4 regions of the Metabacillus herbersteinensis genome follow, and region 3 is predicted to be linked to each of the others. Evidence: riboswitches for the same ligand, from Rfam matches in the RefSeq annotation. Region 3 holds a riboswitch; each other region holds the start of a gene.
What was found. Region 3 has a riboswitch for lysine ahead of ACFFIX_RS17220 (transporter substrate-binding domain-containing protein). Riboswitches for the same ligand answer to the same signal wherever they lie in the genome.
Positions count from the first base shown of each region.

Region 1: it holds a riboswitch for lysine, as region 3 does, so the genes downstream of both, ACFFIX_RS00055 (amino acid permease) here and ACFFIX_RS17220 (transporter substrate-binding domain-containing protein) in region 3, are expected to answer to the same signal.
Region 2: it holds a riboswitch for lysine, as region 3 does, so the genes downstream of both, ACFFIX_RS01970 (aspartate kinase) here and ACFFIX_RS17220 (transporter substrate-binding domain-containing protein) in region 3, are expected to answer to the same signal.
Region 4: it holds a riboswitch for lysine, as region 3 does, so the genes downstream of both, dapA (4-hydroxy-tetrahydrodipicolinate synthase) here and ACFFIX_RS17220 (transporter substrate-binding domain-containing protein) in region 3, are expected to answer to the same signal.

Region 1 covers NZ_JBHLVO010000001.1:11,287-15,307, reverse strand. The annotation lists gene ACFFIX_RS00070 (branched-chain amino acid ABC transporter permease) at 1-536, shown strand, start outside; gene ACFFIX_RS00065 (ABC transporter ATP-binding protein) at 511-1,290, shown strand; gene ACFFIX_RS00060 (ABC transporter ATP-binding protein) at 1,290-1,997, shown strand; lysine riboswitch at 2,089-2,272, shown strand; partial or broken gene ACFFIX_RS00055 (amino acid permease) at 2,427-3,279, shown strand; gene ACFFIX_RS00050 (sulfite exporter TauE/SafE family protein) at 3,355-4,021, opposite strand, start outside.
Region 2 covers NZ_JBHLVO010000001.1:383,460-387,480, reverse strand. The annotation lists gene trxA (thioredoxin) at 1-265, shown strand, start outside; gene uvrC (excinuclease ABC subunit UvrC) at 653-2,425, shown strand; lysine riboswitch at 2,601-2,779, shown strand; gene ACFFIX_RS01970 (aspartate kinase) at 2,923-4,021, shown strand, end outside.
Region 3 covers NZ_JBHLVO010000017.1:1,533-5,553, reverse strand. The annotation lists gene truA (tRNA pseudouridine(38-40) synthase TruA) at 25-762, shown strand; gene ACFFIX_RS17230 (hypothetical protein) at 955-1,326, opposite strand; gene ACFFIX_RS17225 (CBO0543 family protein) at 1,673-2,176, shown strand; lysine riboswitch at 2,418-2,600, shown strand; gene ACFFIX_RS17220 (transporter substrate-binding domain-containing protein) at 2,735-3,574, shown strand; gene ACFFIX_RS17215 (amino acid ABC transporter permease) at 3,642-4,021, shown strand, end outside.
Region 4 covers NZ_JBHLVO010000005.1:29,379-33,399, forward strand. The annotation lists gene ACFFIX_RS08500 (CoA transferase subunit B) at 1-628, shown strand, start outside; gene dapA (4-hydroxy-tetrahydrodipicolinate synthase) at 733-1,620, opposite strand; lysine riboswitch at 1,755-1,934, opposite strand; gene eutB (hydroxyectoine utilization dehydratase EutB) at 2,334-3,347, shown strand; gene aspA (aspartate ammonia-lyase) at 3,352-4,021, shown strand, end outside.

The DNA of each region.
Region 1 (4,021 bases), on a different contig from region 3:
TGCAGGTATCTAATTTAACGTCATGGCCATGGGTATTTGCTTGTCTTCTTATCACGATCCTTGTAATTGTGAATTTCACTAATTCAACACATGGACGAGCTTGTTTGTCAATAAGGGAAAATGAGATTGCCTCAGATGCAATGGGTATTAATACAACCTATTATAAAGTTGCTGCATTCGCCATCGGTTCTTTTTTTGCAGGAGTTGCAGGTGGACTGTATGCACATAACTTTTATATTATTCAGCCAACAAACTTTGGGTTTTTAAAATCTTTTGATATTTTAATTTATGTTGTTCTTGGTGGACTGGGCAGTCTTTCAGGTGCTGTCCTTGCTGCTATCTTATTAACCGTCATATCTACGTTCTTACAAGATTATCCTGAGACGAGGATGATTATTTATAGCCTCGTGCTTATCATTGTCATGCTGTATCGTCCAAAAGGCTTAATGGGTACAAGAGAATCGAGCTCGTTTTTTGGAAAGGGAAAGGGTTTTGGAGGAGGTAAAGGGAATGACAACAAAAACACCGTTGCTTAAAGTAGATTCAATCGGAATTCAGTTCGGTGGTTTGAAGGCTGTATCTGATGTTAATATCGAGCTAAACTCTGGTGAACTTGTGGGACTTATTGGTCCAAATGGAGCAGGGAAAACAACTTTTTTTAACTTGTTAACAGGAGTATATGAACCTACCGAAGGAGTCATCGCACTAGGTGGCGAGAAGCTAAATGGTCTTGCACCTTATAGAATTACTCGAAAAGGGATAAGTCGGACGTTTCAAAATATCAGGCTATTTAATGAACTTTCGGTACTCGATAATGTAAAGGTGGCTTATCACTCTCTTGCTAAACACTCGATGGTTAGTTCAATTCTTCGTTTACCCTCTTTTTTCTCTGGTGAAAGAGAGATGGAAGAAAAGGCGATTGAATTTTTGGAAATATTTAAGCTAGAACCTTATCTTCATGAAAAAGCTAAAAACTTACCATACGGACAACAGCGTCGCTTAGAGATTGCACGTGCGCTTGCTTCAAACCCAAAACTACTGTTGCTTGATGAGCCAGCAGCCGGAATGAATCCTCAAGAAACACATGACCTGATGAATCTCATAGGATTTATTCGGAAGAAGTTTAATTTAACTGTTTTGCTAATTGAACATGATATGCCTCTTGTAATGGGCGTTTGTGAACGCATCTATGTACTCGATCATGGACAACTAATAGCTCAAGGTTCGCCAGAAGAGATTCGAAACAACCCGAAAGTGATTGAAGCTTATCTTGGCGAGGAGGTTTCGTAATGTTAGAGGTTAAGAATATTGATGTATACTATGGAAATATACAAGCACTTAAGAGTGTTTCAATTGAAATTAAACAAGGTGAAATTGTTACTCTAATTGGTGCGAATGGGGCAGGGAAGAGTACTTTACTAAAATCTATTTCAGGTCTCCTCAAACCAAAAAAAGGTGACATTTTATATGAAAATCAGTCCATTTCTGGCAAAGCTGCTCAGACAATCGTAAAACAAGGAATCTCTCATGTTCCAGAGGGAAGAAGAGTTTTTGCCAATATGTCGGTAGAAGAGAATCTTGAATTAGGAGCATTTATAAGAACCGATAAGGCCGGAATTCGTGATGATTTTGAAAAAGTATTTCAACTGTTTCCGCGTCTTAAGGAAAGAGCAAAGCAGCAATCAGGAACTCTTTCTGGTGGAGAGCAGCAGATGCTAGCGATGGGGCGTGCGTTAATGGCGCGTCCGCGCCTACTTATTTTGGATGAGCCATCAATGGGTTTGGCACCACTTTTAGTTAAGACCATTTTTAAGATTATTCAGGAGATTAATCAGTCAGGTACAACGATCTTACTGGTGGAACAAAATGCAAATATGGCACTATCTATAGCAGATAGAGCTTATGTTATCGAGACTGGTCAAATTGTCTTATCAGGATCTTCCGACGAGTTAACAGCAAGTGATCAGTTGAAAAATGCGTATTTGGGTGGACACTAATCATTTAATGAACTTAAATGGTTGTCATATAGTCTTATTGTCTGCTAATTTACACTTTATAAAATTTAATAGTAAATCCTCATCGCTATCTTGGTGAGGTAGTGGTTGCAACAATTAAGAGTAGCTCTTATGAGATCTGTGGGGATTATTGAAGATGAGAATAAAGGAATTTGTTGCCGAAGTTTGGGAGGATTCACACAGCCAACCATACTGGGTCTACATCGAATAGGTGTAGGACTGTCACAGATTTTGTTCTGTGGAGAACTATTGCGTCGAGATAGGTTGCGGGTTTTAATTGAAGGGAAACGCGTGGGTAGTATACCATTGCGTTTTTTTGTTGTTTTTTGTAAAGAATAGTAAGGATTTGTTGATTTAGAACTTAAGTTTCATACTCCAGCGTAAGCAATTTAACATTCATAGTAGCAGCATTTGTTTGTATTCCAGTACTCCAATTTAGGAGACTTGTATACACCAATAGTTGATTCAGAAGGAAAAATACAAAATCTTCCGAGTCAAATAAACTTAGCGATGATCTCGACTCTATGGGCATTTGTTGGAATTGAATCTGCTGTTATCCTATCTGGACGTGCTAAATCTCAACGTGATGTTAGTCGTGCAACTATTCTAGGATTATTTATCGCATTAACCATTTACATGGGTATAACCTTACTTATCATGGGAGTGTTACCTCAAGAGGTTCTAAGAGCATCTGATAAGCCATTTGTTGATGCACTTTCTGTTATGATAGGTGACGCTGGCGCAACTATCATGGCTCTACTAGCTGTAATTTCACTTTTTGGAGCTACCCATTGGCTGGATTTTACTTAGCTCTGAAGTACCATACCAAGCAGCCAAAACAGGAGTATTCCCTACGTACTTTGCTAAAGTTAACAAGAAAGGAAGCCCTGTTCGAGCATTAACTGTCACTAACGCGATGTCACAAATCTTTATCTTATCTGTGATATCAGGGACTATCAGTGAGGCATATACATTTTTGACAACATCGGCCACACTTGCTTATCTGATCCCATACTTAGTTTCTGCCATATTCTTCTTAAAGCTCGTAATTAAAGGTGAGACATACGATCTTAAAAAGGGACCGCGAGTCTCGGACGGTATCATTGCCTCACTTGCATTGATTTACTCAATTTGGGTGATTATATCTGGAACTGCAGATATCCAAACATTTTCTTTAGGAATCGGACTTTTCCTTGCAGGGTTTTTAATTTACCCGCTTATTAAACGAAGTAAATTTAAGAATCAATCAGCCATTGAAAATTAAAAACATCTTAAGCATACTTGAAATGTTATATTCTAAGCCCTGCTTTTTAGGGCTTTTTTTTAGTAAAAGATAATTTTACAGACTCAAAATATTTTGTGATCTTACTCTATTTCTTTTAATGGCATACCCAATCGCGAAAAACCATCCGAATATTAAGATGCTATAGAGGACTGGAGTAAATGCTTCGTCAATTGACCAGGTTGTCAATAATGTCCTGGTATTGGTTAAAATAATAAATCCTCCTACCAATACCCCAAGAAGATAGGCTGGTAACTTTCTAACTAGCCATGCAGCTATTGGAGCTGCAATAACTCCCCCTATGATAAGGGCGATCACCCAATACCAATTGACTTGCTCCCAACCAAGTGACACTAAAAAGCCTAATGTTGCTGAAACTGCAATTGCAAATTCACTCGTGTCAACCGTGCCCACAACCTTCCTTGCAGAAGATCCCTTTTTTGATAATAGTACAGGGGTTGCTATTGGTCCCCATCCTCCACCGCCCGTTGCATCTGCAAATCCTGCTAGTAATCCAAGTGGAATTGCCTGCTTGCGTGTTAGCTCGATGGACTGGTTTTGATTTTCTACATCAAATTTAAATAAGAAGCGTAATAGTACATAAAAACCCAAAACCAAGAGGAAAACCGCAATGAATGGTTTAGCTAAATCTCCTGGTAAATTACTTAAAAAGCAAGCACCGGCAAACGCCCCAATAGATCCTGGTATGATTAATTTGTATACT
Region 2 (4,021 bases), on a different contig from region 3:
AGGTGTTGTACTAGTAGACTTCTGGGCACCTTGGTGTGGACCTTGTAAAATGATCGCTCCAGTATTAGAAGAGCTAGATGCTGATATGGGTGATAAAATAAAAATCGCTAAATTAGATGTTGATGAAAACCAAGAAACCGCTGGGAAATACGGTGTAATGAGTATTCCAACACTACTTGTCTTTAAAAATGGTGAAGTTGTCGATAAAGCAGTAGGTTTCCAACCTAAAGAAGCTTTAGAAGACCTACTAAATAAACACGCTTAATCTAAAAAGCTGACTTAATGTCAGCTTTTTATTTTGCCATCAGCAGAATTTATATGAATTTTAAACTCAGTATGCGTTTCTGAATCCAGCTCCAGCGCCTAGCCCCGACGCACAGGATGTGCTAGTGCAGTCAATGCGACAGGACGTCGCGTTCTTGACTGCCTCGAGCTCATAAGTCAATTATAAATTGAAAGAACGCCTTCTATTTATAATCGTCTTATGCTTGTCGGGGCTGAACAAGGCGCTTGCGCTTATTTTGCCAACATTAGACAGAATAGTACAATTATTGCTTAGGAAATGATTGTGGTAACTTCGAGTTTTTGACAAAGGACGAAAGTGTTCTTAAGTGATACAATGACAGTATCATATTATTTGGAGTGTCTGCAGATGAAAGGGATTATTAAAGAAAAGCTTGCACTTCTTCCTGATCAGCCTGGCTGTTATATTATGAAGGATCGCCAAGGGACAATTATCTATATAGGCAAAGCGAAGGTGCTTAAAAATCGAGTGCGTTCGTATTTTACAGGATCACATGATGGAAAAACGCTGCGTTTAGTAAATGAAATTACAGACTTTGAATATATCGTTACATCTTCTAATATTGAAGCACTCATTTTAGAATTAAACTTAATTAAAAAGCATGATCCAAAATATAATGTCATGTTAAAAGATGATAAAACCTATCCTTTTATCAAAATTACAAATGAACGTCATCCTCGTTTAATTGTTACTCGTCAAGTGAAAAAAGATAAAAGCAAGTATTTTGGACCCTATCCTAATGTACAGGCTGCACGGGAAACGATTAAGCTGTTAGATCGCTTATATCCACTACGAAAATGCTCTACATTGCCAGATCGCGTTTGTCTTTATTACCACATGGGTCAATGTTTAGCACCATGTGTGAAAGATGTTTCGAACGAGACGAATCGTCAAATGGTAGAGGAAATTACTCGTTTTTTAAATGGTGGCTTTAAAAAGATTAAAGAAGATTTATCCGAGAAAATGAGTAAATCCTCTGAAGAGCTTGATTTTGAACGGGCAAAGGAATACCGGGATCAAATTGTTCATATTGAAGCAACAATGGAAAAGCAAAAGATGACAATGAATGACTTTGTTGATCGAGACGTTTTTGCTTATGCGTATGATAAAGGCTGGATGTGTGTTCAAGTTTTCTTCATTCGTCAAGGAAAGCTAATTGAACGTGATGTCTCAACATTTCCTATTTACGACACTCCTGACGAGGAATTTCTCACTTATCTAGGTCAATTTTACTCAAAAAACAATCATTTTCTTCCAAAAGAAATTCTCATTCCAGACAGTGTTGAACATGAGCTAGTGGAACAATTATTACAAGTCTCTACCATCCAGCCAAAGCGTGGTAAAAAGAAAGACCTTCTTTTATTAGCACATAAAAATGCAAAGATTGCCCTAAAGGAAAAGTTCTCTTTAATTGAACGAGATGAAGAACGGACAATTAAGGCAATTGAAAACATTGGGGAAAAGTTGAGTATTCACACACCACTTCGTATAGAAGCATTCGATAATTCGAATATCCAAGGAACGGATCCAGTTTCTGCAATGGTTGTATTTATTGACGGAAAGCCAGCAAAAAAAGACTACCGGAAGTATAAAATTAAGAGCGTTCAAGGACCCGATGATTATGAATCCATGCGCGAGGTCGTTAGAAGAAGATATAGCCGTGCTCTAAAGGAATCCTTGCCCCTACCTGACTTAATTATTATCGACGGAGGGAAAGGTCATCTAGCAGCTGCACAGGACGTATTGGAAAATGAATTAGCTCTAGAAATACCTGTTACAGGATTAGTTAAAGATGATAAACATCGAACTTCTGAGTTGTTGATTGGTAACCCACCAGTTATTGTTCAATTAGAACGAAATAGCCAAGAATTTTATTTATTACAAAGAATACAAGACGAAGTTCATCGTTTTGCGATAACGTTTCATCGACAAATACGTGGTAAAACAGCCTTTCAATCCATATTGGATGATATCCCTGGTATTGGTGAGAACAGGAAAAAAATGCTCCTGAAACATTTTGGTTCCGTTAAAAAAATGAAGGATGCTACCTTAGATGAGCTGAGGGAAGCGGGTATCCCTCCAAAAACGGCTCAAGCCTTACTAGAAAAATTAAAAGAATAAGCTATTGTTATTTCTAGATTACTTACGGAATTTTTATATTTTAAAGAATAAGTGTGCGTTTCTGAATCCAGCGCCTAGCCCCTCGAGGTCATAAGGCTGAACAAGGCGCTTGCGCTTTTTTTATTTATTTGATACAATTTTTACTAATTTCATATTTGATCGTTTCAAGTTCGTTAATGATGGTAGAGGTGCGAGCTTCAATAGTAAACAGTTAGAGGAGATTGGACTCCGAAGAAGACTGTTGAAAGGGAAGTTTCGCCGAAGTGATAAAGTTCCATTTCCTTTATTGCTGGTTTTGCACTGAAAAAGTGTAAGATTGTCAAGGATATTTATTCTTGGAGAGCTATCTCATTGTGTGAACGAAAATATTTTTTTCGTTTAGTAAGCAATGGGATAAGTAAATCTCATTGCTTTTTTGTATTTCATAAAAAAGTCAGGGACTAGTCCGAATCATAACAGTTCGATCTATGATAAAAAGGTGAAGGGTGAGGTTGTCGTTGGGAATTATCGTTCAAAAATTTGGTGGTACATCAGTAGGTTCTCCTGAAAAAATAGGTAACGTAGCGAGTCGAGTTATTCAAGAGAAACAAAACGGTCACGATATTGTCGTTGTGGTTTCAGCCATGGGGAAAACGACAGACCATCTTGTATCTCTTGCAAAAGAAATTACAGATCGCCCAAACAAACGAGAAATGGATATGTTACTTACAACAGGTGAACAAGTCACAGTTGCTTTGTTATCAATGGCGCTAACTGAAAAAGGATACGATGCCATTTCATTTACTGGTTGGCAAGCTGGCATTCAAACAGAATCAGTTCATAGCAATGCTAGAATTACACATATTGATTCAAATCAAGTACAACAGCAACTAAACAATGGAAAAATTGTAGTTGTTGCTGGATTCCAAGGTGCTTCAATCGAACAGCAAATTACGACATTAGGTCGAGGAGGCTCTGACACAACTGCAGTTGCACTTGCAGCAGCACTAAAAGCCGATAAATGTGATATTTATACGGATGTAACAGGAGTTTTTACAACCGACCCTCGGTTTATTAAAGGTGCTAGAAAGCTCTCAGCGATATCCTATGATGAAATGCTTGAGCTAGCGAATTTAGGTGCAGGAGTTTTACATCCAAGAGCTGTTGAATTTGCGAAGAATTACCAAGTTCCACTAGAGGTACGTTCAAGCATGGAGAATGAACGAGGGACAATTATTGAGGAGGAAACATCAATGGAACAAAACCTTGTAGTAAGAGGAATTGCATTTGAAGATCAAGTAACAAGAGTATCCATCTTGGGTCTTCCAAACGAATTAACAACGCTTTCGACTATTTTTTCCACATTAGCAAAACATAGTATTAACGTTGATATTATCATTCAAAGTACAACAAGTAGAGAGACAACGTCAATTTCTTTCTCGGTTAAAACTAGTGATCTAGAGGATACGATAAAAGTCCTAGAACAATACAAACAACAACTTAACTACAAAAAAATCGAATCTGAAAGTGGATTATCGAAAGTTTCAATTGTAGGTTCTGGGATGATTTCAAATCCAGGCGTAGCAGCAGAGATGTTTGATGTACTAGCAAATAAAG
Region 3 (4,021 bases):
AATTGCAAAAATAAGGAGCAAACCATGAACAACTATAAATTAACCATTCAATATGACGGCGGACGCTATAAAGGCTGGCAGCGGCTCGGTGAAGGTGAAAACTCAATTCAAGGAAAGATAGAAAATGTTTTATCAGAGATGGTAGGGAAAAAGACTGAAATCATTGGATGCAGCAGAACAGATGCAGGTGTACATGCTTTTGCTCAAATAGCCAATTTTATAATCAGTGAGAATCTAACAGAGTCTGAAATCAAGAAGTATTTGAATAAATATTTACCCAATGATATCAGCATAATAGAGGTTGTGTCAGTTCCAGACCGTTTTCATGCCCGTTATAATGCCAAAGATAAAACCTATGTGTATAAGATTTGGAACGAGGATCATACAAATCCTTTCATGCGAAAGTACAGCATGCATGTTGAAGAAAAGTTGAATATCACAAAAATGAAAAAAGCATGTCAACATTTCATAGGTGAACATGACTTTACTACTTTTTCAAATGCCAAATCTAAGAAAAAGTCCATGGTGCGTGAAATACATTCTTTAGATATAGAAGAAAATGCCGGCTTTATTCAAATAAGAGTGCGAGGTAATGGATTTCTTCATAATATGGTAAGAAAAATTGTCGGAACGTTGATAGACGTTGGGTTGGGAAAGATAGAGGGTGAAAGTATACCGAGTATTTTAGATTCAAAAGAACGGAACCAAGCTGGTTTTCCAGCAGAGCCGGGTGGGCTTTATTTGGAGAAAGTTGAGTTTTAGATATACGTCCTCTCTACCCAATCTTTAGAAAAAGCTTATTAGATACCAAGAAAACCACCCTGCGTCTTAGGAAGCAAGGTGGTTTTTCAAAAAAAGCATATTTAATTTTAACAACTGATTCATAGTTATTCTAAGCAAAAACGGATAAGGGGAATTAGGGTTTTTAATGATAGCTAAAATCTTACCACCAATTTACCTAATACTAGAAGTACCTACTAATGATTCAGGTGTCATCCCCAGTACTAATTGACTGATATTTGCGTATCCGGTACTTCTAAACTCAGCAAAAGTTTGTTTCAATACTTGGAAATCAAGATCATCTTTTAGTTTTTGTAATTCTTTTTTATACAAGCGTAGAACAGAGCGAGAAACAAAGTTCGGGGCACATTGGCAGGGATCTTCATCCATAATTAAGCATCCCATATATTGATATTTAAATTGAAATGCACGAGTAAGGTTAACCATATCAAATAATTTTTCAACAAGGTTAGGATAGTCTTTTTTTAATTTTTCAAGGGTTACAGATATAGCGTTTAATTTATCAAGACTAGATAAAGTTACCATCATTTTTCCTCCTTTTATTGGTCCCAAGGTTTTTTCAGCGAAATAAACTCAGCTAATTCTTTACTTTTCTGCCTTCTAAATTTACGCATTTCTGCTCTTTCTTTACCTGTTTTGTAAATAATGTACCATATAGCTTGGAGTACTATTTGGCTTTTAATTATTTCAAGATTCTTGCTTCGTGAGATATCTGACAATTCAATAAGTTAAGCATTGAATTTAATTTACGATTCTATATTTGCTAGAAATTTGCTTCCGTACCTTACTTCTTTGCTTTAGAAATAAGCTAAACATAAATCGTAGTAAATGGGGCATACTTTACATAAAAGTACTCGGGAGGGTAGTGAGTATGCATGTAGCAATTACTATTTTAACTATTATGGCTTCTTTTAAGTGGGGAAATTGGAAAAGCTGGAGAGAATACCAGGCTAGTATGTTTTTTATTGCCACAGGTGGTTTGCTTTACGAATATATCGTACAAGAAAATTCCTTGTGGAAGTTTCATCCCGATTTGCTTTACGGTCAAGAAATGACAGTAATTGTTTATGCTCTTATAACTATGCCCGTTAGCATCTTCCTCTTTCTCTCCCATTTTCCCGAGAGACTGTTTCGAAGACTAATTTACATATTGGTTTGGTCTGGAATTTACATATCTGTTGAATGGATCTTACATATGTTTGGGAGGATTTCATATCAGAGTGGCTGGTTATTCTGGTATTCTTTTTTATTTGATGTTGTCATGTTCTCGGTCATTGCCCTACATCAATACTATCCATTCAGAGCCTATATTTTATCGATAATTATAATCATTTTCTTGATATCTTATTTCCAAGTCCCATTTAAATTTGCTTGAAAATTAAAAGTATCTGTGTCAAAACCCGGATATTAAGAAACAGGGTGTTAAATGATGGAAAATAATATTAATTTTTTCGTAGATTAAGTCTTACCGGAGTTCTTACAGTTGTATTATCATGAGTGTAACCACTTAAAGTTTGTCAAACTACCCCAACTTATTGGAACAGTTGAGCCACCTTGACAGCAAAAAAATATTATCGTAAACTATCATTAATAACTGAATATAACCTCACTTTTAATAGTGAGGTAGAGGCGCGATATTTAACAGTCCTTAGAGGAGTTTGAGAAGCTATGATTCTAAAGGAGAAGGAAATGTCGCCGAAGTTTGTAATATTTCTCTATATTACATGCTGGGTCTGTAGTGAAGAACTGCAGGACTGTCTCAATAAACGTCCCGGTTTATTGAGTGTGCTATCTCATGTGGGAAAAAACGAGGATTTGGGCCAACCATACATATGTGACCTGAGTTTATCTCAGGTCTTTTTTGTGTAGGTTGGCCTTTTTAGAATATTTAGAACACGATTAAACATATAGTTACCAAAAGGGGAGAACTGTCATGAGAAAAAAATCGTTATTATTTTTTACGATGTTGCTTTCAACAATTTTGCTACTAGCAGGATGTGGGTCAGGTAGTTCAGAAACTACAGGGTCATCAGCTGAAGCAGACACATTTAAGGTTGGTCTAGAAGCTGGATATGCACCATTCAACTGGACTCAGATGGATGATTCCAACGATGGAGTAAAAATTGATGGCAATGCAGAGTATGCAGGTGGATATGATGTCGAAATTGCAAAGAGAATTGCTGAAGATCTAGGAAAAGAATTAGTGATTGTCAAAACGGAATGGGATGGCCTTGTACCAGCACTAACTTCAGGTAAAATCGATGCAATTATTGCAGGTATGTCACCAACAGCAGAACGTAAAGAGACAATCGACTTCTCAGAAAACTATTACACATCTGATTTAGTAATGGTCGTAAAAAAAGGTGGAGACTATGAAGGTGTTACTTCGATCCAAGATTTCAAAGGAGCAAAAGTAACGGCTCAATTAAATACCTTTCACTATTCAGTAATTGAGCAAATTGAAGGTGTATCTCAGGAAACTGCTATGGACAACTTTCCAGCAATGAGAGTGGCTCTTGAATCAGGGATGATTGATGGCTATGTGTCAGAACGTCCAGAAGCAATCAGTGCTTCTGCGGCAAATGAAAACTTTGCAATGGTCGAATTCGCAGAAGGATTTGCTACATCTGATGATGATACAGCAATCGCGGTCGGACTTGCAAAAGATAGTGAATTAACGGAGAAAATCAATGAAGCATTAGCAGCTATCTCAGAGGAAGATCGTCAAAACATTATGGATACAGCAATTAAGAATCAACCAGCTGCAGAATAATGAGAATGTGATACCGGCTGCATTTTTTTTGCAGTCGGTTTTGTTTTTTTAATAAAGGGGGAGAACTATGAGTCTTGAGTGGGTCGTAACCATTGTTTCAAACAATTGGCCTATGTTCATTCGTGGAGCTGGAATGACTCTATTAATCTCAATGATTGGTACGATAATAGGTGCGATCATTGGTTTAGTAATAGGAGTTATTCATACAATTCCAATGCCTGAACGAGGAGCAAAGAGAAGTATTCTTAAAGTAATTAATGCCATTCTTTCTATTTATATCGAATTTTTCCGAGGAACACCTATGATCGTCCAAGCGATGGTCATTTATTATGGCTCTGCTTTAGCATTTAATATCGATATGGACATATTAGTCGCAGCGTTCTTTATCGTATCGATTAATACTGGGGCTTACATGGCAGAAATTGTTCGAGGTGGGATTATTTCTGT
Region 4 (4,021 bases), on a different contig from region 3:
GCGTGCTGAACGTGAAATTGAAAGCGGTTTCTATGTGAATCTCGGAATCGGAATGCCGACACTAGTAGCAAACTACATACAATCAGATAAACAAGTTGTCCTTCAATCTGAAAATGGCTTGCTAGGAATCGGCCCTTATCCTAGTGAAGAAAATGTTGATCCAGACTTAATTAATGCAGGAAAAGAAACCGTTACTGCGATTCCTGGAGCAGCTTATTTTAATAGTGCAGAGTCATTTGCAATGATTCGCGGAGGTCATGTTAATGTCGCTATTTTAGGTGGGATGGAAGTTTCAGAGTCAGGTGATCTAGCGAACTGGATGATTCCAGGGAAAATGATTAAAGGAATGGGCGGAGCAATGGACCTCGTTCATGGTGCAAGGCGAATCATCGTCATTATGGATCATGTCAACAGAAGTGGGGAAGCGAAAATCTTGAAGTCCTGTACGCTCCCGTTAACAGGTAAAGGTGTTGTCAACCGAATTATCACCGATCGAGCGGTAATTGATGTCACGCCAGAAGGGTTAAAGCTAGTTGAAGTAGCTAGAGGTTATACAGTTAACGATATTATTGAGTCAACTGAACCAACATTAATTATTGGAGAAGATGTAGTAACGGATTCTTTTTAGTCACTAAATAAATCGATTAGAGAGCAGTGCACTTCTTCCGGAGTTGCACTGCTTTTTAAGAAAATTTATTTTCTCTCTATTAATGTGGTCTATTTACTACTTATTTAACAAGCAGCTTCTATTTTACTAGGTTGTAGAGTTATTTGTAGAGCTCTTTTTTCTTCATTGTTTAAAGGGACCAATGGTAAGCGGACACCTCCAACATTTAACCCTCTCATATTTAATGCTGATTTAACCGGTGATGGGTTTGGTGCAGCAAATAATGCTTTCATAATTGGAAGAAGGTTACGATGTGTAGAAGCAGCACCATGGACATCCCCATTTTTAAAGCTATTGATCATTTCTTGAATCTCATTACCAATGATGTGTGAAGAAACCGAAACAACTCCAGCTCCACCGATGGCTAAAACCGGTAATGTTAACCCATCATCACCGCTGTACAACGTAAAATCACTAGGTGTTTTGCTAATGATTTGTGCCATGGCCTCTAAGTCGCCACTTGCTTCTTTTATTGCCACAATATTGTTAATCTTTGAGAGACTAACAATCGTCTCTACTGACATGTTTACAACACTTCGTCCTGGGATATTATAAAGCATTACCGGTAATGGTGTTGATTGGGCGATAGTTTTAAAGTGTTGAAATAAGCCTTCTTGAGACGGCTTGTTATAGTATGGAGTAACGAGCATAATTCCATCGACTCCAGCTTCCTCTGCTTGCCTTGTTAAGCTGATAGAAGCTTTCGTGTTATTTGAGCCAGTTCCAGCTATGACTGGGACTCTTCCATTAGCAACTTCTACAACAATTTTGAATAAATTTACTTTCTCTTCTGCTGTTAATGTAGGAGACTCTCCAGTTGTACCAGCTACAACTAATCCATCAGAACCATTAGCAATTAAATAATTTACTAAAGTTCTCGTAGCGTTAAAATCAACCTCACCATTATGATCAAACGGGGTAACCATTGCTGTTAAAACTTGGCCAAAATTCATAACTTCACACCCTTTTATAAAATTTTTTTAAAAAAATTCAGAGGTGGTCAGGGCCATTCAGTAGTAAACGCAAAAAAGCAACAACGAGGATTCGCTGCTGCAGTAGAAACAATATTTACAAAAATCGTTCCCGTGCGTAAGATAGCCCTCCATATAGTTTCCTATATGACAGTCCTGTATTTATTCAATAGCAGAACCAGCTTCAAGAACATGAGATTCTTTCCGCTTCGGCAAATTCCCCTTTCCACAATAGTCATAGGAATCTCATTCTCCTCAAATTGTGTACTAATGGTCTTTGCTCCTCTATCCTCACTTCAAAAGGTATTGAAGTAAGAAAATATTTAATTGACTGTAATATAACAGAAGATTCTTTCTATTGCAAGGATGAATTAGAAATATTTTTTTAAATTGCAAGAATAATTGATATGTTTTAGAAGTTAGGCGACTTTTCGGAGCCTTGAAGCACCTACAATGGAGCTGATCCATGCACTGCTAATTAGCAATCCAAAGTCAGTTTCTAATAAACCTAACACTTTTTGGGTAAACACAACTTCTTATGCATCCATTATCTCAACAGATTTAGCTTTATAGAACAAACTGTATGAAAAGTTTCACCGTTTTATAGGCAGTTTTGACAATTGATATCTTTTATAGAAGGTATTAGTATTTATCTTATGAATACCAAGAATAATGATCAATGAGGGGAGGACAATATGACAAATACAATACTAACAAAAGAAAGAAAAGATGTGAAAATCCGTGACGTTTGGGAAGCAAGAAAACGAATCGCTTCAATTGTAAATAGAACACCATTGATCCAATCTACTATTCTATCAGAAAAAATTGGTCGTCCTGTTTATTTAAAGCTTGAAAATGTACATGAGGTTGGAGCATTTAAAGTAAGGGGAGCAGCCAATAAGATACTTAGCTTGAGTGAAGAAGAAAAAAAACGTGGGGTTGCTACGTTTTCAACTGGAAACCATGGTATGGCTGTGGCATATGTAGCAAACAAACTAGGGATTGATGCTGTTGTATGCATATCAAATCGAGTGCCAAAAGCAAAAGTAGATTCATTAAAAAGGCTGGGAGCTCAAATTGAGATAGTTGGTGATAGCCAAGATGCCGCAGGAGAGCGTTGCTATGAGCTGGAAAGAGAGAAGGGATTAACGGTGATTCAGCCATTTGATGATCCTCATGTCATTGCCGGACAAGGAACAATTGGCTTGGAATTGTTGGAGGCTCTTCCTAATCTAACAGATGTGATTGTTCCGCTTTCAGGTGGTGGGCTTCTCTCCGGAATTGGCTTGGCATTAAAATCAAATAATCGTGATATAAGAGTAACTGGTGTTTCAATGGAACAATCCGCGGTCATGTATGAAAGTTTAAAAGTTGGTAAACCAGTCAAGATGGAGGAAAGTGAGACACTTGCTGATAGTTTATTAGGTGGAATCGGACTTGATAATCAATACACTTTTCAAATGGTCCAGCAATATATGGATGATGTGGTGCTCATCCCTGAAGATGAGATTGCTTATAGTATGGCTTTTATGATGGATAAACACAGAATTATTATGGAGGGCGCTGCAGCAACAGGAATTGCGGCAGTTTTAGGAAACAAAATTCCTCAGCAAGATGGTGACATTGCCGTTATTATTAGCGGACACAACGTAGATCTTTCGATACTGCTTAAGTTAATTCAAAATTATACTTTTGAAAACAAAGGGTGAGATTATGTCAAATGGCAACGTTATTGATCATGCAAGAATTGAAAGCGATTTCTTAGGATCGAAGGAAGTGCCAAAGGAAGCATACTATGGTATCCAAACGTTACGTGCCACCCAAAACTTCCCAATTACGGGTTATCGGATTCATGAAGACCTCATTAAAGCTTTAGCAATCGTGAAAAAGGCGGCAGCATTAGCAAATATGGATGTGAACCGTTTATATGTAGGATTAGGTGATCCAATTGTAAAAGCAGCAGACGAAATAATTTGCGGGAAATGGCACGAGTATTTTATCGTCGACCCCATCCAAGGCGGTGCTGGAACATCAATGAATATGAATGTGAATGAGGTTGTTGCCAATCGCGCCCTAGTATTACTTGGCAAAGAGAAAGGGGACTATATGCAATTAAGTCCTAACAGCCATGTGAATATGTCACAATCAACGAACGATGTCTTTCCAACTGCGATCCATATTGCAACCCTTAACCTCCTAGAAAAATTGTTACAGACGATGCAAGAGATGCATGCTGTCTTTAAGAAAAAAGCACAACAATTCGATCATGTGATAAAAATGGGGAGAACACATCTTCAAGACGCAGTCCCTATCCGTCTTGGTCAAGAATTTGAAGCATATAGCCGTGTGGTAGAACGTGATATTATGCGAATTCAACAATCAC